DNA from 3 places in the Streptomyces sp. NPDC052016 genome. Region 2 is predicted to be linked to each of the others. Evidence: predicted binding sites of a transcription regulator. Region 2 holds the regulator's gene; each other region holds the start of a gene.
The links. Region 2 encodes HrcA, which represses chaperone genes, less so after heat shock. Its sites were predicted from a motif close to TTNGCACTCNGNNNNNCNGAGTGCNAA; they were not measured.

Region 1: a site for HrcA is predicted at 2,876-2,902, ahead of groES (co-chaperone GroES). Genes of this name have one in related genera too.
Region 3: a site for HrcA is predicted at 1,782-1,808, ahead of groL (chaperonin GroEL). Genes of this name have one in related genera too.

The regions. Positions count from the first base shown of each region.
Region 1 is NZ_JBIUBX010000011.1:108,364-114,917, forward strand. It holds gene ACIHAR_RS15865 (methyltransferase domain-containing protein) at 1-859, opposite strand, end outside; gene ACIHAR_RS15870 (polysaccharide deacetylase family protein) at 950-1,882, shown strand; gene ACIHAR_RS15875 (polysaccharide deacetylase family protein) at 1,879-2,739, shown strand; gene groES (co-chaperone GroES) at 3,049-3,357, shown strand; gene groL (chaperonin GroEL) at 3,492-5,117, shown strand; gene ACIHAR_RS15890 (ester cyclase) at 5,253-5,942, opposite strand; gene ACIHAR_RS15895 (SDR family oxidoreductase) at 6,024-6,554, opposite strand, start outside.
Region 2 is NZ_JBIUBX010000002.1:113,017-119,570, reverse strand. It holds gene ACIHAR_RS03650 (hypothetical protein) at 1-90, opposite strand, end outside; gene ACIHAR_RS03645 (hypothetical protein) at 170-565, shown strand; gene ACIHAR_RS03640 (16S rRNA (uracil(1498)-N(3))-methyltransferase) at 646-1,392, opposite strand; gene ACIHAR_RS03635 (nitronate monooxygenase) at 1,389-2,522, opposite strand; gene dnaJ (molecular chaperone DnaJ) at 2,728-3,861, opposite strand; gene hrcA (heat-inducible transcriptional repressor HrcA) at 3,862-4,878, opposite strand; gene ACIHAR_RS03620 (MBL fold metallo-hydrolase) at 5,043-5,777, shown strand; gene ACIHAR_RS03615 (DUF3097 domain-containing protein) at 5,809-6,554, shown strand, end outside.
Region 3 is NZ_JBIUBX010000019.1:33,377-39,930, reverse strand. It holds gene groL (chaperonin GroEL) at 1-1,621, opposite strand, end outside; gene ACIHAR_RS23645 (cold-shock protein) at 1,915-2,118, opposite strand; gene ACIHAR_RS23640 (MoaD/ThiS family protein) at 2,571-2,846, opposite strand; gene thrC (threonine synthase) at 2,934-4,223, opposite strand; SAM riboswitch class I at 4,242-4,398, opposite strand; gene ACIHAR_RS23630 (glucosyl-3-phosphoglycerate synthase) at 4,568-5,539, shown strand; gene ACIHAR_RS23625 (trehalose-6-phosphate synthase) at 5,681-6,554, shown strand, end outside.

The sequences.
Region 1 (6,554 bases), on a different contig from region 2:
GGGCGCGAATGACGGCGCCGTCGGGCTCGTACAGGTACCGTCCCACGGGGCGGACCCGGGGATCGGGCAGCATGGTGTCGGGCGAGGCCCACAGGCCGGCTTCCGCGGGCAGCAGCATCGCCCGCCGTGCCCCGGGTGTCCTGCCCCCGCCGAACCACAGCACGGCCTCCTTCACGTCCCCTCCGTCCGAGATCCATTCGGCCTCGGCCTCGGCGGGGATCGCCTCGTGCGGGATACCGGGCGCGATCTTGAGGGCGGCGAGCGGGGCCCGGAGCGCGGCGGAGACGGCCCAGGACAGCGGAGGGGAGTAGGCCTCGGGGTCGAAGATCCGGCCGCGCGCGCCGGAACGCCGGGCGGGGTCGACGAAGACGGCGTCGTACGGGGACGTGTCGACCTCCGTCACATCCGCCTCGCGCACCTCGATCAGGTCGGCGAGGCCGAGCGCGGCGGCGTTCGCGCGGGCCGCCTCGCAGGTCAGCGGATCCCGGTCGACGGCCAGCACTCGGATCCCGGCGCGGGCGAACGCCAGGGCGTCCCCGCCGATCCCGCAGCACAGGTCCGCGACGGAGCGGATGCCCATAGCCCGGAAGCACTCGGCCCGATAGGCCGCCACGCTGGCCCGGGTCGACTGCTCGACCCCGTTCGGCGTGAAGAACATCCGCTCCGCGTCCTCGGCCCCGAACTTCGCCGCCGCCCGCTGCCGCAGCCGGGCCTGCCCGAGTGCGGCGGAGACGAGGTCGGCGGGGTGCTCGCGGCGCAGCCGGGTGGCGACGGCGAGTTCGTCGGCCGGTGCGGTGCCGCGGACGGCGTCGAGGAGGGCGCGGCCCTCGGGGGTGAGGAGGGGAGCGAGGTCGTTCACCGGCTCATTGTGGGCCACTCGGTGGATGGTGCGCCTCCGGCCGCGGTGTCGGGCCGGGTCCGAGGAGGCGTGCTGCGAGGATCCGGCGCCATGGGATCAGTCGTACAAAACGATAAAAAGGTCGCCCGTCGGGCAAGGATCCGGGGCGGAATCGCCGTCCTCGCGCTGACCGCCATCGCCTCCGGCTGTGCACAGGGCGGCGGAGGACCCGCCGGAAGCCGTCCCGCCGCCGGCCAGCAGCCAGGACAGGCCCCACCGGAGCGCGCCCTGGACAAGTACGCGGACGAGCTGCGCGCCGACCACGCGACCCGGGTCGCGGCGGCGAAACGCTGGGGTCTGAAGAAGGTCCCGCTGGTGGCCCCCGCACCCCCCGAGAAGAAACCGCGCATCACCACCCGCGACGGCTTCGAGGTCGACGGGCACGAGGAACTGGGCCTGCCCCCCGTCTTCACCACCGTCCCCACCAAGGACAAGGTCGTCTTCCTCACCATCGACGACGGCGCCGAGAAGGACCCGGCGTTCCTGCGCATGATGACCGAGCTGCGCGTCCCGTACACCGCCTTCCTCAGCGACTACCTCGTCAAGGAGAACTACGACTACTTCGAGAAGATGCAGGACGCGGGGGTGGGCCTGAACAACCACACCCTCCATCACCCCTATCTGCCGGGCCTGTCCTACAAGCGCCAGAAGCACGAGATCTGCGGCATGCAGGACGTGATCGAGGAGCGCTACGGCAAGCGGCCCACCCTCTTTCGTCCGCCGTTCGGCACCTACAACCGCGACACCCTGCGTGCCGCGAAGGCCTGCGGGGTGAAGTACGCGCCACTGTGGAACGAGGAGGTCTTCGTCGACCGCTGGGAGTACCGCGAGTGGGACCGCGACCTCCACCCCGGCGACATCGTCCTGAGCCACTTCCGCGGCCGGGAGGACTGGAAGGGCTCGATGCCCGACATGATCCGCCGGTTCCTGAACAAGGTCACGGAGAAGGGATACGCGGTGGCACGCCTGGAGGACTACCTGTGAGAACGCGGGGGCCGGTGGCCGTGGCGGCGGCGACCGCACTGCTGACCGTGCTGACGGCACTGACCGGTTGCGCCCGGTCCGTCGACATGGGTGAACCGGGCGAGAAGGCGCCGGAGCGGGTACGACCGCACGGCTCGGACGCCCGACGGCCTTCCCCGCCTCCGGCTCCGCCGGAACGGGAGGACCTCCATCGCCGCTGGGGCCTGACGGCCCCCCTGGCCCCCGCGCCCGCCCACCCCTCGAGACCGCTGTTCCGCAGCCCCGCGGACGCGGACCTCCCGCCCGTCGTCGACCACGTCCCCACCCGCGACAGGGTCGTCTTCCTCACCTACGACGACGGCGCTGAACGCGACCCCCGGTTCATCGACATGGTCCGTGAACTCCGCCTCCCCGTGAGCATGTTCCTCACGGACAGCGTGGTCGGCCCCGGCTACGCCCACTTCGCCCGGCTCCGCTCCGTCGGCGCGAGCCTGCAGAACCACACCCTCGACCACGCGGCCCTGAGGGGCCTGCCCTACGCCGGCCAGCGCGCCGAGATCTGCGGCCAGCAGGACAAACTCAAGTCCCGCTTCGGCCTGCGCCCCCGCTTCTTCCGCCCGCCCTACGGCACGTACGACACCACCACCCTGCGCGCCGCCGCCGACTGCGGCATCACCGCGATCGTCCTCTGGCGCGTCTCGATGGGCCCCACGGACCTCGCCTACACCCACGGCACCGACCGCCTTCGCCCGGGCGACATCATCGCCGTCGACCCGGACGAGTCCCTGGGACCGACCCTGAGGGAGCGGACGACGAGGCTGCTCCGGCGGGTGCAGGAGCACGGTCTGACGGTGGGCCGGCTGGAGGACTACCTGTAGGTCACCGGGAGCGCGGGCGTTCGCGGGCTGTCCGGCCGGGCCTTCCGGAGACGGGCGGCAGCCCCCGCGACGGCCGCGCCGGCGCCGGGTGGACGACCCGCACAGCCACCGAATTCACGGCGACGCGCGGCGGGCATTGGCACTCCGCTTGACCGAGTGCTAATCGCGGTCATAGTCTCGGCTCTGGCACTCCCCACTGGAGAGTGCCAACAACGCGACGGGCAGGTCCGGCACCCGCGACGACGGATCGACCTGGTCGCCACCTCAGACAGTTAACCCCGTGAGATCTCCGAAGGGGGAGGTCGGATCGTGACGACCGCCAGCTCCAAGGTTGCCATCAAGCCGCTCGAGGACCGCATCGTGGTCCAGCCGCTCGACGCCGAGCAGACCACGGCCTCTGGCCTGGTCATCCCGGACACCGCGAAGGAGAAGCCCCAGGAGGGCGCCGTCCTCGCCGTGGGCCCGGGCCGCTTCGAGAACGGCGAGCGCCTGCCGCTCGACGTCAAGGTCGGCGACGTCGTCCTGTACAGCAAGTACGGCGGCACCGAGGTGAAGTACAACGGCGAGGAGTACCTCGTCCTCTCGGCTCGCGACGTCCTCGCGATCATCGAGAAGTAAGTCACCCGGACATACCGGAAGCACATTTCGTTGCTTGACGCTGCGCCCCTGGCCCCCGCGACCACATAAGAAGCCGGGCGCCCGGGGCGCAGTGCATTTTTCACCCACAGAATTCCGAGAGGGCTCCCGCTGTCATGGCGAAGATCCTGAAGTTCGACGAGGACGCCCGTCGCGCCCTCGAGCGCGGCGTCAACAAGCTGGCCGACACGGTCAAGGTGACGATCGGCCCCAAGGGCCGCAACGTCGTCATCGACAAGAAGTTCGGTGCCCCCACCATCACCAACGACGGTGTCACGATCGCCCGCGAGGTGGAGATCGAGGACCCGTACGAGAACCTCGGCGCCCAGCTGGTGAAGGAGGTGGCGACCAAGACCAACGACATCGCGGGTGACGGCACCACCACCGCCACCGTCCTGGCCCAGGCCCTGGTCCGCGAGGGCCTGAAGAACGTCGCCGCCGGCGCCTCCCCGGCCGCCCTGAAGAAGGGCATCGACGCCGCGGTCAAGGCCGTCTCCGACGACCTGCTCGCCTCGGCCCGCCCGATCGACGAGAAGTCCGACATCGCCGCCGTCGCCGCGCTGTCCGCCCAGGACCAGCAGGTCGGCGAGCTCATCGCCGAGGCGATGGACAAGGTCGGCAAGGACGGTGTCATCACCGTCGAGGAGTCCAACACCTTCGGTCTGGAGCTGGACTTCACCGAGGGCATGGCCTTCGACAAGGGCTACCTGTCGCCGTACTTCGTGACGGACCAGGAGCGCATGGAGGCCGTCCTGGAGGACCCGTACATCCTCATCAACCAGGGCAAGATCTCCTCCATCGCCGACCTGCTGCCGCTGCTGGAGAAGGTCATCCAGACCAACTCCTCCAAGCCGCTGCTGATCATCGCCGAGGACGTCGAGGGCGAGGCCCTCTCCACCCTCGTCGTGAACAAGATCCGCGGCACCTTCAACGCGGTCGCCGTCAAGGCTCCGGGCTTCGGTGACCGCCGCAAGGCGATGCTGCAGGACATGGCGACCCTGACCGGCGCCACCGTCATCTCCGAGGAGGTCGGCCTCAAGCTCGACCAGGTCGGCGTCGACGTGCTCGGCTCCGCCCGCCGCGTCACCGTCACCAAGGACGACACCACGATCGTCGACGGCGCCGGCAACTCCGCGGACGTCCAGGGCCGCGTCGCGCAGATCAAGGCCGAGATCGAGAACACCGACTCCGACTGGGACCGCGAGAAGCTCCAGGAGCGCCTCGCGAAGCTGGCCGGCGGCGTGTGCGTGATCAAGGTCGGCGCCGCCACCGAGGTGGAGCTGAAGGAGAAGAAGCACCGTCTGGAGGACGCCATCTCCGCGACCCGCGCCGCGGTCGAGGAGGGCATCGTCTCCGGTGGTGGCTCCGCGCTGGTCCACGCCGTCAAGGTCCTCGAGGGCAACCTCGACAAGACCGGCGACGAGGCCACCGGTGTCTCCGTCGTCCGCCGCGCCGCCGTCGAGCCGCTGCGCTGGATCGCCGAGAACGCCGGCCTCGAGGGCTACGTCATCGTCTCCAAGGTCGCCGAGCTCGAGAAGGGCAACGGCTACAACGCCGCCACCGGCGAGTACACCGACCTGGTCAAGGCCGGCGTCATCGACCCGGTGAAGGTCACCCGCTCCGCCCTGGAGAACGCCGCCTCCATCGCCTCCCTCCTCCTCACGACCGAGACCCTGGTCGTCGAGAAGAAGGAAGAGGAGGAGCCGGCCGCCGCGGGTCACGGCCACGGGCACGCCCACTGAGCGCACCGCTCGTAGCCGAGCCGGTCGCTCGTGGCCGGCCGGTCGTAGAGCCGGCCGGTCGTAGGCCACACGCAGAGGGCCCCGCCCCGCACACCCGTGCGGGACGGGGCCTTCCGCTTCACTGCACCTCGCGGGCTACTGCCCGAGTACCCCCAACTGCTCCATCAGCCCCGCCCGGTCGTACTGCCACCACGCCTCGCAGATCTGGCCGCCCCGCAACCGGTGCCAGGTCATGCCGGTCATGCTGACCTCCTGACCGGTCGCCGGGATTCCCAGGAAGTCGCCCTTGTGCCGGCCCTGCCACGTCCAGCGCGTGCAGACCAGGTCGTCCTCGGCGACCTGCGCGTCCACCCGCACCTTGAAGTCGAAGGCCCGCCGCCAGCCCAGGACCTCGTCGCGCGCCGCCCGCAGCCCGGTGTCCTGCGGATTGGCGGGGTCGTGGTCGACGTAGTCGTCCGTGATCCGCTCGAACAGCCGGTCGATGGGGGCCCGTCCGAGGTCCTCGAAGAACTCACGCGCCACCACACGGTTGAGCTGCTCGTCCCGTACGACGTCCAGGTCGGTGAAGGTGGGCATCTCGTCGCACAGGGCCACCATCTCCCGGAAGATCCGGTCGGTCTCCGGGAGGTTCGAGTTCCGCATCGCCTCCTCGTACGACGGGAACTCCACGATCTCGATGAGGTGCGACGCGTCCGACCGGTCCTTGGCGACCAGCGCGTGCGTCGCGGTGCGCTTCCCCTTGGTCTGTGCGACCCATGAATCCAGCAACCGGTTCATCTCGTCGAACCGGCTCGTCCTGCAGTCGATGAGCTGTACGAATGTCATGCACCGCCTCCGGCCCCCCTGGGTCCGGTCATGTCACGGCCATTTTCCCACCGGAGCGCCGACGCCACCCGCCCACGGCCCCTACTGGGGCCCGTACTTCCGCCCCGTCCGGGAACTGATCCCGCCGAGCATCCCCCTCGGCACCACCTTCACGACGCCCATCAGCGCCTTGTACCGCGGGTCCGGAACCGAGACCGTCTTCCCGCGCGCCAGATCGTGCAGCGCTGCCGCCACCAGCTTGTCGGCGTCCAGCCACATCCACTTCGGGATGTTGTCCGTCCCCATCCCGGCCCGATCGTGGAACTCCGTCCGCACGAACCCCGGGCACAGCGCCATCAGCCGCACCCCGCTGCCCGCGAGGTCCTTCGCGGCCCCCTGCGTGAACTGCACGACCCATGCCTTGGACGCCCCGTACGTCCCGCGCGGCACGAAGGCGGCCACCGAGGCGACGTTGACGACGCCCCCGCGCTCCCGCTCCCGCATCGCCGTGGTCGCCGCCGACGTCAGCCGCAGCACCGCCTCGCAGTGCACCTTGAGCATCTTCAGCTCGTCGGCCATCGACACGTCGAGGTAGCGGCCCTTGTTGCCGAAGCCCGCGTTGTTGATCAGCAG
Region 2 (6,554 bases):
GACCCCCGCCACGGCGCCGACCGCGAGTCCCGCGACGGCCACCGCGCGCATCCCGTGCACCCGCACCCGAATCCGCCTCGAAGCCCCCATGAGGGGCAGCCTGCCACCGTAGCGGCGACCGCGGTAGGGCACTTACCGCCACTCGTGGCCCGCCCGCTACCGTGGCCCGATGAGCGACCGACGCCGCCTGCGACGACTCGTCGTCGACGACTCCACCACGTACATGTGGACGATCCGTCACCGGCACGAGGACGGCACCGGCTGCGCCGAGATCCTCACCCTGCACCAGGACGGCGTCCGCACCCGGATCGTCTTCCGGTCCGGCGAGGGGCGGTACGCCGGGGGCGGTTACCCCACCCACTCGGGCGGCGTGGGCGACCGGGACCACCACCTCAACCTGCACGAGCCGGGCACCGTGCGCGCCTTCGTGGAGGAGGCCCGGCGGCGCGGACTGCTGCCGCACGACGGCGAACTGGACGGCTGGGAGCTGTTCCGGGCCGTCGCCGTCAGCCGCGCGGCAGCAACCACTCCTGAAGTGCCGCGAGATCGCCCTCCGGGTCCTTGATCCGCCGATCCGGTCGAGAGCGAGAACCTCCCGTACGGACCCTGCTCCGCCCCCGACGTCACGGGGGGCGGGCCGACGGGTCAGGACCAGCGGCCGGTCCGCCCCAGGATCAGGGCCGCGGCCGCCGTCCCGGCGGTCGAGGTGCGCAGCACGGTCCGCCCCAGCCGGTACGCCTTCGCGCCCGCCTCCGCGAAGAGCGCCAACTCCTCGGGGGAGACGCCCCCTTCGGGTCCGACGACGAGCACGATCTCGCCCTCGCCGGGGAGTGGGGCGGTGGCGAGCGGCTCACTGCCGTAGTCGCGGTCCTCGTGGAGCACGGCGGCGAAGTTGGCCCGCGCGAGAAGGGCCGCGACCTGCCGGGTGGTGGCCGCGTCGGCGACCTCGGGGAAGCGGACCCGGCGGGACTGCTTGCCGGCCTCACGGGCGGTGGCCCGCCACTTCGCGAGCGCCTTCAGGCCGCGCTCGCCCTTCCACTGCGTGATGCAGCGGGAGGCCGCCCACGGCACGATCGCGTCGACGCCGGTCTCGGTCATCGTCTCGACGGCCAGTTCGCCCCGGTCGCCCTTGGGCAGCGCCTGCACGACGGTGATCCGCGGCGACTCCGCCGGTTCCTCCACCACGTCCGTCAGGCTCACCACCAGCCGGTCCTTGCCCTCGGCCGCGACGACCTCGCCCGGCGCCCAGCGGCCGGCCCCGTCGGTGAGGACGACCGCCTCACCGGGCCGCAGCCGCTTCACCGAGACGGCGTGCCGCCCCTCGGGCCCGTCCAGCACGAACGCGCCACGTGCGGCGGGGAGTTCCTCGACGACGAACACGGGCGCGGTCATCGGACACCGCTCCCCTCGGCGCCGCCGCCCGACAACGCTGTCCACGCCGCGTCGAGTTCGGCCGCCAGCACCTCCACGAGCTGTCCGGCCGGCAGTTCACGGGCCATGCGGTGGCCCTGTCCCGCCCACAGCGCCATGCCCTGCGCGTCGCCCGCCTTGGCGGCCGCCTTGCGCAGCGGCGAGGTGAGGTGGTGGACCTCCGGGTAGGCGGCGGGCGCGTACGGGCCGTGCTCGCGCAGGAAGCGGTTGACCAGGCCGCGGGCCGGGCGGCCGGAGAAGGCACGGGTCAGCTCGGTGCGCACGAACAGGGGGTTGGTCAGCGCCTGCTTGTGCACGGCGGCCGCGCCGGACTCGGGCGTCGCCAGGAAGGCCGTACCCAGCTGCGCGGCGCTCGCGCCGGCCGCGAGGACCGCGGCGATCTGGCTGCCGCGCATGATGCCGCCGGCGGCCACCAGCGGCAGGTTCACCGCCTCGCGGACCTGGGCGATCAGCGACAGCAGGCCGATGCCGCCGCCGTCGTTCTCCGGGACGTCCCGGTGGGTGCCCTGATGACCGCCAGCCTCCACGCCCTGCACGATCACCGCGTCCGCGCCCGCCCGCTCCACGGCGAGGGCCTCCTCGGCGGTGGTGGCGGTGACCAGCGTGAGCGTCCCGGCGCGGCGCAGGGCGTCCAGCACCTCCCGGGCGGGGACGCCGAAGTGGAACGACACCACCGGTACGGGGTTGTCGAGCAGCACCGCGAGCTTGGCGTCGTAGCCGTCGTCCCGGCCGCTGTCCGGGTCGCCCAGCTCCGTCTCGTACCAGGCGGCCTCGCCGGCCAGCTGGTGGGCGTAGATGTCGACGGCGCCCGCGTCGAAGGGCGCGGCGCCGGCCGCTCCGGTGGAGCCGGTGCTCGCACCGGGAGACTCCGGCTGCGGCATGAACACGTTCACGCCGAAGGGGCGGGCGGTGAGGCTCCGCAGCTGCTTGATCTCCTGGTACATGCCGTCGGCGGTCTTGTACCCGGCGGCCAGGAACCCGAGCCCGCCGGCCTCGGACACGGCGGCGGCGAGCCGCGGGACGGAGACGCCGCCCGCCATGGGGGCCTGCACGATCGGATAGGGGAAGAGATCGGTCAGCGCGGAGGACATGACGGCATGTTGTCACGTCCCCCGAACAAGTCCGAATCGGGTCTTCCGCTCGGTGACCCGTCGACGAGCGCCGGCCTCTCCGGCCCGTGCGGTGCTGGGAGGCGAGGCCCGTTCGGGGCCGGAGCGGGGCCCGGGGGCGGCAGCCCCCGGAGACGGGACGGGCAAGGGCGGCGGGGGCGGGAACGCCCCCCGCGGCCACCCCCGGTCAGCGACCGTTGAACGCGTCCTTCAGCCGCGAGAACAACCCCTGCTGCCCCGGCTGGAACTGCCCCTGCGGCCGCTCCTCGCCCCGCAGCTTGGCCAGCTCGCGCAGCAGCCGCTCCTGCTCGGGGTCCAGCTTCGTCGGTGTCTGGACCTCGACGTGGACGATGAGGTCGCCCCGCCCGCCACCGCGCAGGTGCGTCACACCCCGGCCGTGCAGCGGGATCGACTGGCCGGACTGGGTGCCGGGCCGGATGTCGACCTCCTCCAGGCCGTCCAGCGTCTCCAGCGGCACCTTCGTGCCCAGGGCCGCGGCGGTCATCGGGATCGTCACCGTGCAGTGCAGGTCGTCGCCGCGCCGCTGGAAGGTGGGGTGCGGCAGCTCGTGGATCTCGACGTACAGGTCACCGGCGGGGCCGCCGCCCGGGCCCACCTCGCCCTCGCCGGCGAGCTGGATGCGGGTGCCGTTGTCGACACCGGCCGGGATCTTCACCGTGAGCGTGCGACGCGAGCGGACCCGCCCGTCGCCCGCGCACTCCGGGCAGGGGGTGGGCACCACGGTGCCGAAGCCCTGGCACTGGGGGCAGGGACGCGAGGTCATGACCTGGCCCAGGAAGGACCGCGTCACCTGCGACACCTCACCGCGGCCGCGGCACATGTCACAGGTCTGGGCGGTGGTGCCCGGCGCCGCGCCCTCACCGTTGCAGGTGGAGCAGACGATCGCCGTGTCGACCTGGATGTCCTTCGTCGTGCCGAAGGCCGCCTCGTCGAGGTCGACCTCCAGCCGGATCATCGCGTCCTGGCCGCGACGGGTGCGCGAGCGCGGCCCGCGCTGGGACGCCGTACCGAAGAAGGCGTCCATGATGTCGGAGAAGTTGCCGAAGCCGCCGGCGCCGAAGCCGCCCGCGCCGCCGCCCGCCTGCGAGAGGGGGTCCCCGCCGAGGTCGTAGACCTGCTTCTTCTGCGGGTCCGACAGCACCTCGTAGGCGGCGTTGATCTCCTTGAACCGCTCCTGGGTCTTCGGATCCGGGTTGACGTCCGGGTGCAGCTCGCGTGCGAGCCGCCGGAAGGCCTTCTTGATCTCTTCCTGCGACGCGTCGCGGCGCACGCCGAGAACGGCGTAGTAGTCCGTGGCCACTTACGACTCCGCCAGGATCTGTCCGACGTACCGTGCCACTGCGCGTACCGCTCCCATCGTTCCCGGGTAATCCATGCGGGTCGGTCCGACCACGCCGAGCTTGGCGACTGCCTCGCCGCCCGAACCGTAGCCGACCGACACCACGGAAGTGGAGTTGAGCCCCTCGTAGGCGTTCTCGTGCCCGATGCGCACGGTCATGCCCGAATCCCCCGCCTCGCCCAGGAGCTTGAGGAGCACGACCTGCTCCTCGAGGGCCTCCAGGACGGGCCGGATGGTGAGAGGGAAGTCATGTGCGAAGCGGGTGAGATTGGCGGTGCCGCCGATCATCAGCCGCTCCTCGTTCTCCTCGACGAGGGTCTCCAGCAGGGTGGAGAGCACCGTCGAGACCGTGCCGCGGTCCTCCGCCTCGAAGGCGTCCGGCAGATCCTCCACCAGGCGCGGCACGTCCGTGAACCGGCGGCCGGCGACCCGGCTGTTCAGCCGCGCCCGCAGGTCCGCCAGCGAGGTCTCGCCGAACGGCGCCGGGCAGTCCACCATCCGCTGCTCGACCCGGCCGGTGTCCGTGATCAGCACGAGCATCAGCCGGGCGGGGGCGAGGGACAGCAGCTCCACGTGCCGCACGGTGGACCGGGTCAGGGACGGGTACTGCACGACGGCGACCTGCCGCGTGAGCTGCGCGAGCAGCCGTACCGTCCGCGCCACGACGTCGTCGAGGTCGACGGCGCCGTCGAGGAAGTTCTGGATGGCCCGCCGCTCGGGGGCCGTCATCGGCTTGACGCCGGCCAGCTTGTCGACGAACAGGCGGTAGCCCTTGTCGGTGGGGATGCGCCCGGCACTGGTGTGCGGCTGGGCGATGTACCCCTCGTCCTCCAGGGCCGCCATGTCGTTGCGGACCGTCGCCGGGGAGACGCCGAGGTTGTGCCGTTCGGTGAGCGCCTTGGAGCCCACCGGCTCCTCGGTGCCCACGTAGTCCTGGACGATGGCGCGCAGCACCTGGAGCCGTCGTTCACTCAGCATTCGCGCACACCTCCAGAAAGTCGTCCCCTTGGCGCCTTGCCTGGCACTCTTCACTTCCGAGTGCCAGCGTTCCCCGGCCCAGTGTACGGCGGTGGGGTACACCGGGGGCAAGGTCGGTCCGGTGCCGCCCTGCCGGGAACGGCTGCCCCCGATAGCGTCGCGGTATGACGGTGACTTGGGAAGAGCTGGGGTGGGAGCGGATCGCCACCGGGGTCGGCCGGTGCCGCCTGCCGCGCTGGGACTGCACGGCGGGGCTGGTCGTCGGGGCGGGCGCGGCCCTGGTGATCGACGCCGGATCGAGCCTCGCGGAGGGGGCGCGGCTGCGGATGCGGGCGGAGGAACTCGCCGGTCACCGTGTGACCCATCTCGCGCTCACCCACCCCCACTTCGATCACGTCCTCGGTGCGGCGGCGTTCGCGGGCGCGGAGGTGTTCGCGGCGGTGGGCGCGGAGTCGCTGCTCGCCCGCAGGAGCCGCGGAGCCGAGGAACTGCGTGCGGACGCGGTGCGCCACGGCCTGGACGAGGCGGCGGCCACGGAGGCCGTGGACACGCTGGTGCGCCCCCGCCATCCGGTCTCCGGCGAGTGGACCCTCGACCTGGGCGGCGGCCGGCAGGTCCTGGTGGCGAACGTGGGACCCGGCCACACCGCCCACGACCTGGCGGTCCTGGTGCCGGGCTCGCCGGAGGTGGTGTTCTGCGGCGACCTGGTGGAGGAGTCGGGCGAACCGCAGGCCGGCCCCGACGCCGTGCCGACCCACTGGCCGGACGCCCTGGACCGGCTCCTCGGCCTCGGCGGTGAGGACGCGCTGTACGTGCCCGGTCACGGGGCGGTGGTGGACGCGGCGTTCGTCCGGGCGCAGCGCGACGCGCTGGCGGTGCGTTTCGGCGTGTCGCCGTGATCGGGTGCGGGCTTCTCCTATCGTCATCCGAATGCGCCAGTACTCCGCCGATCTGACCCCTCCCTGGAAGAAGCCGCAGCCCGTCCCGGAGGTACCGGCGGAGCCCGGCCTGGTGGTGGAGGAGTCCGGCACCGGCTTCTGCGGCGCGGTGATCCGCTGCGAGGCGGGCACGGTCACCCTGGAGGACCGCTTCGGCAAGCACCGGGTGTTCCCGCTGGAGCCGCGGGGCTTCCTGCTGGAGGGCCGGGCGGTGACGCTGGTCCGGCCGTCGCCGGGTGGTCCGGTACGGCCCAGCCGTACCGCCTCCGGTTCGGTCGCCGTTCCCGGCGCCCGCGCCCGCGTGGCCCGCGCCGGCCGCATCTACGTGGAGGGCCGCCACGACGCCGAGCTGGTGGAGAAGGTCTGGGGCGACGACCTGCGCGTCGAGGGCGTGGTCGTGGAGTACCTGGAGGGCGTGGACGACCTCCCGTCGATCGTGGCGGACTTCGCCCCGGGCCCGGACGCGAGGCTCGGCGTCCTGGTGGACCACCTCGTGCCCGGCACGAAGGAGTGGCGTATCGCGCAGTCGGTGACGAGCGAGCACGCGCTGGTGGTGGGCCACCCGTACATCGACATCTGGGAGGCGGTGAAGCCGTCGTCCCTGGGCATCGAGGCGTGGCCGCGCGTGCCGAAGGGGCAGGACTGGAAGACGGGGGTGTGCCGGGCGCTGGGGTGGCCGTCGGACAACACCGGGGCGGTGTGGCAGGCGATCCTGGCGCGGGTGGGGTCCTACAAGGA
Region 3 (6,554 bases), on a different contig from region 2:
AGAAGTCCATGTCACCGCCCGGCATGCCGCCGCCGGCCGGGGCAGCGGCCTTCTCCGGCTTGTCGGCGATGACGGCCTCGGTGGTGAGGAACAGCGCGGCGATCGACGCGGCGTTCTGCAGCGCGGAGCGCGTCACCTTGGCCGGGTCGATGATGCCCTCGGCGACCAGGTCGACGTACTCGCCGGTCGCGGCGTTCAGGCCGTGGCCCGGGGTCAGGTTGCGCACCTTCTCCACCACGACGCCGCCCTCGAGGCCGGCGTTGACCGCGATCTGCTTCAGCGGGGCCTCGAGCGCCAGCTTGACGGCGGCGGCACCGGTGGCCTCGTCGCCCTCGAGCTCCAGCTTCTCGAAGACCTGGGAGGCCTGCAGCAGGGCCACGCCACCACCGGCGACGATGCCCTCCTCGACGGCCGCCTTCGCGTTGCGGACGGCGTCCTCGATGCGGTGCTTGCGCTCCTTGAGCTCGACCTCGGTGGCGGCACCGGCCTTGATGACGGCCACGCCGCCCGCGAGCTTGGCCAGGCGCTCCTGGAGCTTCTCGCGGTCGTAGTCGGAGTCGCTGTTCTCGATCTCCGCGCGGATCTGGTTCACGCGGCCCGCGACCTGCTCGGAGGAGCCGGCGCCGTCGACGATCGTGGTCTCGTCCTTGGTGATGACGACCTTGCGGGCCTTGCCCAGCAGGTCGAGGGTCGTGTTCTCGAGCTTGAGACCGACCTCCTCGGAGATGACCTCGCCGCCGGTCAGGATGGCGATGTCGTTCAGCATCGCCTTGCGGCGGTCGCCGAAGCCCGGGGCCTTGACCGCGACGGACTTGAAGGTGCCGCGGATCTTGTTGACGACCAGGGTCGACAGGGCCTCGCCCTCGACGTCCTCGGCGATGATCAGCAGCGGCTTGCCCGACTGCATGACCTTCTCCAGGAGCGGGAGCAGGTCCTTGACGTTGGAGATCTTGGAGTTCGCGATCAGGATGTACGGGTCGTCGAGGACGGCCTCCATACGCTCCATGTCGGTGGCGAAGTACGCCGAGATGTAGCCCTTGTCGAAGCGCATACCCTCGGTGAGCTCCAGCTCCAGACCGAACGTCTGGGACTCCTCGACGGTGATGACGCCTTCCTTGCCGACCTTGTCCATGGCCTCGGCGATGAGCTCGCCGATCTGGGTGTCGGCGGCGGAGATGGAGGCCGTGGAGGCGATCTGCTCCTTGGTCTCGACGTCCTTCGCCTGCTCCAGCAGGGCGGCGGAGACGGCCTCGACGGCCTTCTCGATACCGCGCTTCAGGGCCATCGGGTTGGCGCCGGCGGCGACGTTGCGCAGGCCTTCCTTGACCAGGGCCTGGGCGAGGACGGTCGCGGTGGTCGTACCGTCACCGGCGACGTCGTCCGTCTTCTTGGCGACTTCCTTGACCAGCTCGGCGCCGATCTTCTCGTACGGGTCCTCGAGCTCGATCTCCTTGGCGATGGAGACACCGTCGTTGGTGATCGTGGGGGCGCCCCACTTCTTCTCGAGGACGACGTTGCGGCCCTTGGGGCCGAGGGTCACCTTGACGGCGTCCGCGAGCTGGTTCATGCCGCGCTCGAGGCCGCGCCGCGCCTCCTCGTCGAACGCGATGATCTTGGCCATGTGAAGTGGTCCCTCCAGGACTGGGGGTGATTCCTTCGGACCGCGCCCGCGCCCGCGACGGACGGCTCCCGACCGGTGGTTCCTTGCCCCATCCGGTCCACGAGCCTCACCGACCCGGTCCTTCGTTGTCACTCTCACCTTCAGAGTGCTAACGCAATGATTAGCACTCGGCCCTGTCGAGTGCAAGCGCCTGCCGGGATCGGGCGGCGCGCTCGGCCGTGCGCGGGCGGGCCCCGGGCAGCACGAAGGGCCCGCACCCCCGCCGGGATGCGAGCCCTTCGCTGAAAATTCGTTCAGGCGGTGACGCGAACCATGTCGGCCTGCGGGCCCTTCTGACCCTGCGAGATCTCGAACTCGACCCGCTGGCCCTCTTCCAGGGTGCGGTAGCCGTCCATCTGAATCGCGCTGTAGTGGACGAAGACGTCCGCACCACCGTCGACCGCGATGAAGCCGTACCCCTTCTCCGCGTTGAACCACTTGACGGTGCCCTGAGCCATGCCTAACTCCCCTATTACTGGCCCTTGCACAGATCCACACTTCGCGGATCCGGGTCAGACCTCACCCCCCAGTTGGTTGGGGGCGTGCGCCGGAACGCGTCGACCGCGGCTGAATGTATCTGTCCAACTGCCGTGTGCAACAGGTCAGTCGGACGAGAATTCTGGACGCACGAGGCCAGGAATGTGGCGAGAATTCGCCAGAATTCGGGGCAAGTCGGGCCCCGCAAAGGCCATAAAAGCCACAAAAGAAGCACACACTTTGGCTACTTCTTGTCGGGCTCAGGGCAGAAATCAAAGGCTCCGGATCAGTGGACCGGGACCCGGTTCCCCAACTGTACCGCGCTCAATCACACTGAATTGCCCCCTCCGCTTCTCTCACGGTGGGGGCAATTCGATGAACTCTCGGTAATCAGCGTTACCGACGGTTACTACCGGCGAGTACTGAACCTCGGTCAGCCACCCGCGACGGCCGGGATGATCGAGACGCCGGCGCCGTCCGGGGTCGCCGTCTCCAACCCCTGCTCGAAGCGCACGTCGTCGTCGTTGACGTACACGTTGACGAACCGGCGCAGCTTGCCCTGGTCGTCGAGGACACGCGCGGCGATCCCCGTGTGGTTCTTCTCCAGGTCGGCGATGACCTCGGCGAGGGTCGCGCCCTCGGCGGCCACCTCGGCCTGACCACCGGTGTAGGTGCGCAGGATGGTGGGGATGCGGACGGTGACGCTCACGTTGTGACCTCCGGTCGGTACGGTGCCCCGAGGGGCGCGGGGAACTGCGCGACCAGCCACGCAGCCCGCGGACGGACAACTACCCGCTTACGCGAGGCCGGCCTCGCGAAACGAGTCCAGGGTGGGACGAATGGTCGCGGTGAGGCCCGTGCCGGCCACCGCGTCCAGCGTCTTCAGCCCGTCGCCGGTGTTCAGCACGACGGTCGTCAACGCCGGATCCAGCAGACCGTTCTCGATCAGCTTCCTGGTCACGCCCACGGTCACACCGCCGGCCGTCTCCGCGAAGATGCCCTCGGTCCGGGCGAGCAGCCGGATCGCGTCGACCACCTGCTCGTCGTCGACGTCCTCCACCGCGCCGCCCGTGCGACGCGCGATGTCCAGGACGTACGGCCCGTCCGCCGGGTTGCCGATGGCGAGGGACTTGGCGATGGTGTTCGGCTTCTGCGGGCGGACCACGTCGTGGCCGGCCTTGTACGCGGTGGACACCGGCGAGCACCCCTCGGCCTGCGCACCGAAGATCTTGTACGGCTTGTCCTCGACGAGCCCGAGCTTGATCAGCTCCTGGAGCCCCTTGTCGATCTTCGTGAGCTGCGAGCCGGAGGCGATGGGCACGACGAGCTGGTCCGGCAGCCGCCAGCCGAGCTGCTCACAGATCTCGTACGCCAGCGTCTTGGAGCCCTCGGCGTAGTACGGCCGCAGGTTGACGTTGACGAAGCCCCAGCCCTCGCCCGCCGGGTCGCCGATGAGCTCGGAGCAGAAGCGGTTGACGTCGTCGTAGTTGCCCTCGATGCCGACGAGCTCGCCGCCGTAGATCGCGGCCATGACGACCTTGCCCTGTTCCAGGTCGTGCGGGATGAACACGCAGGAACGGAAGCCGGCGCGGGCCGCGGCGGCGCCCACCGCGCCGGCGAGGTTGCCGGTCGAGGAGCAGGACAGGGTGGTGAAGCCGAAGGCGCGGGCGGCCTCCAGGGCCTGGGCGACCACACGGTCCTTGAAGGAGTGGGTCGGGTTGCCCGAGTCGTCCTTGACGTACAGTCCGCCGGTCACGCCCAGCTCGCGGGCGAGGTTGTCGGCCTTGACGAGCTTGGTCCAGCCGGGGTTGAGGTTCGGCTTGTCCGCCACGTCGGCCGGGACGGGCAGCAGCGGCGCGTAGCGCCAGATGTTCGCGGGTCCCGCCTCGATGCGCTTGCGGAGCTCCTCCGTGTCGTAGGAGGAGAAGTCGTACGCGATCTCGAGCGGGCCGAAACACTCCTCGCACGCGAAGACCGGGCCGAGGGGCACCCGGTGGCCGCACTCGCGGCAGGAGAGAGCCGCGGCAGGACCGAGGTCTACGCTGGTCGTGGAGTCGGTGGTGCTTGCAACTGTCTGCACAGCCATGTGAGGCGAGGCCCTTTCTCCTCATCTTCCTCACGACGCATCTCGCCGTGAGACGGATTTGGCACCTTCCCTAGCCGGGAGCCTCGCGGAGCGATCGTCACTGATCGGTACGAGACCGGCTGGAGGGTTGCCGGGGCTTCATCGGGCCGTGTCCCTCTGCCCCTCTGGATGAGCGGTATGTGGTTGTGAACGCCGACGACCCCGGACATGTGATGGTCATCCGCGTTGTTCAAGACTGTAACCGACGGCCAGGACAGTTGAGATAGTCGTCCGAACCGCGAGATGGATCACACGGTGACCCCGTGTGCACCTGGTGTGATCACGACAGTGAGGAGTCGCAGACCGTGCTGGAAGAAGTCGAGCGCTGGCTCGCCACCCGCTCCTGGTCCGTGACCGATCGCCCGCTCCACGGGATCCTGGCCGCCAAACGTGCCTCGGGCCAGTCGGTGTCCGTCGTGCTGCCCGCGCTGAACGAGGAGGAGACGGTCGGCGACATCGTCGCGATCATCCGCCACGACCTCGTGCAGCAGGTTCCGCTCGTCGACGAGGTGGTCGTCGTCGACTCGGGGTCGACCGACCGTACGTCGCAGGTCGCGGCGGCTGCGGGCGCGCGCGTGGTCCACCGGGACACGATCCTCCCCCGGATACCGGCCGTGCCCGGGAAGGGCGAGGTCCTGTGGCGCTCCCTGCTGGTCACCACCGGGGACATCGTCTGTTTCATCGACGCCGATCTGCGGGAGTTCTCCTCCGACTTCGTCTCCGGGATCGTGGGCCCGCTGCTCACCGACCCGGACATCGACCTGGTCAAGGCCATGTACGACCGCCCGCTGGGCACGGAGTCGACTGCGCTCTCCTCCGGCAGGACCGCCGGCCAGGGCGGCCGGGTGACCGAGCTGATGGCCCGCCCCCTGCTCAACATGCACTGGCCGCAGCTCGCCGGCTTCGTCCAGCCGCTGGGCGGCGAGTACGCGGCCCGCCGCAGCCTGCTGGAACGGCTGCCCTTCCCCGTCGGCTACGGGGTGGAACTCGGCATGCTGGTCGACGCCCTCCACCTGGTGGGCCTGGACGCCCTCGCCCAGGTCGACGTCGGCGTGCGCAAGCACCGCCACCAGGACGGGCAGGCACTCGGCCGGATGGCGGCCGCGATCTACCGCACGGCCCAGCTCCGGCTGGCCCGCGGACACCTCGTCCGTCCCTCCCTCACCCAGTTCGAACGGGGCGCGAACGGCTTCGAGCCGCGCACGTACTCGGTGGACACGGAGGAGCGCCCGCCGATGGCGGAGATCGCGGAGTACGCGGCACGCAAGGTGGCGTGAGCGGGTGCGCACCCGTTCGCACGGGCGTCCTCGCAGCCACTGCCGTCATCCGCGCGGGCGGGCCGTATACGGCCGGATACGGCCCACCACACGGCCCATCCGTACGTTTGAGCGGATCAGGACCGGGCTAGGTTGAGGCGTATGGCTTCCACGCACGGTGCTGCAGCTCAGGGTGCTCAGGTGCTGGTCGCGTCCAATCGCGGCCCGGTCTCGTACACGATCGGCGAGGACGGCTCGCTGCACGCGAAACGGGGCGGCGGCGGGCTGGTCTCCGGCCTGTCGGCGATCGGCCCCGACGCGGGCGCCCTCTGGGTCTGCTCGGCACTGTCCGAGGGCGACCGTGAGGCGGTCCGGCGCGGGGTCGGCGAGGAGGGCGTGCGCATGCTGCCCATCCCGGCCGACGTGCACGCCGACGCCTACAACGGCATCGCCAACTCCGTGCTGTGGTTCATCCACCACCTGCTGTACCAGACCCCGACGGAGCCGGTCTTCGACGCGGAGTTCCGGCGCCAGTGGGCCTCGTACGAGACGTACAACCGGGCCTTCGCCGAGGCGCTGGCGGAGGAGGCGGCCCCGGGCGCGGCGGTCCTGGTGCAGGACTACCACCTGTGTCTCGTGCCCGGGATGCTCCGGGAGCTGCGCCCGGACGTGCGCATCGGCCACTTCTCGCACACGCCGTGGGCGCCGGCGGACTACTTCGGACTGCTGCCCGGCGACATCCGCACCCAGCTGCTGCGGGGCATGCTCGGCGCGGACCGCCTGGGCTTCCTGACCCAGCGCTGGGCGGACGCGTTCACCGCCTGCTGCGCACAGTTCGCGGGGGGCCTCGGCGACACCCGGGTGGGTGTCCACGGTCTCGGCGCCGACGCCGACTTCCTGCGCGCCCGCTCCCACGAACCGGACGTCGGGGAACGTCTCCCGGTCCTGCGCGCGGAGATCGGCACGGCCCCCGACGGCAGCCCCCGCAAGACCGTCGTCCGCGTCGACCGCACCGAACTGTCGAAGAACATCGTGC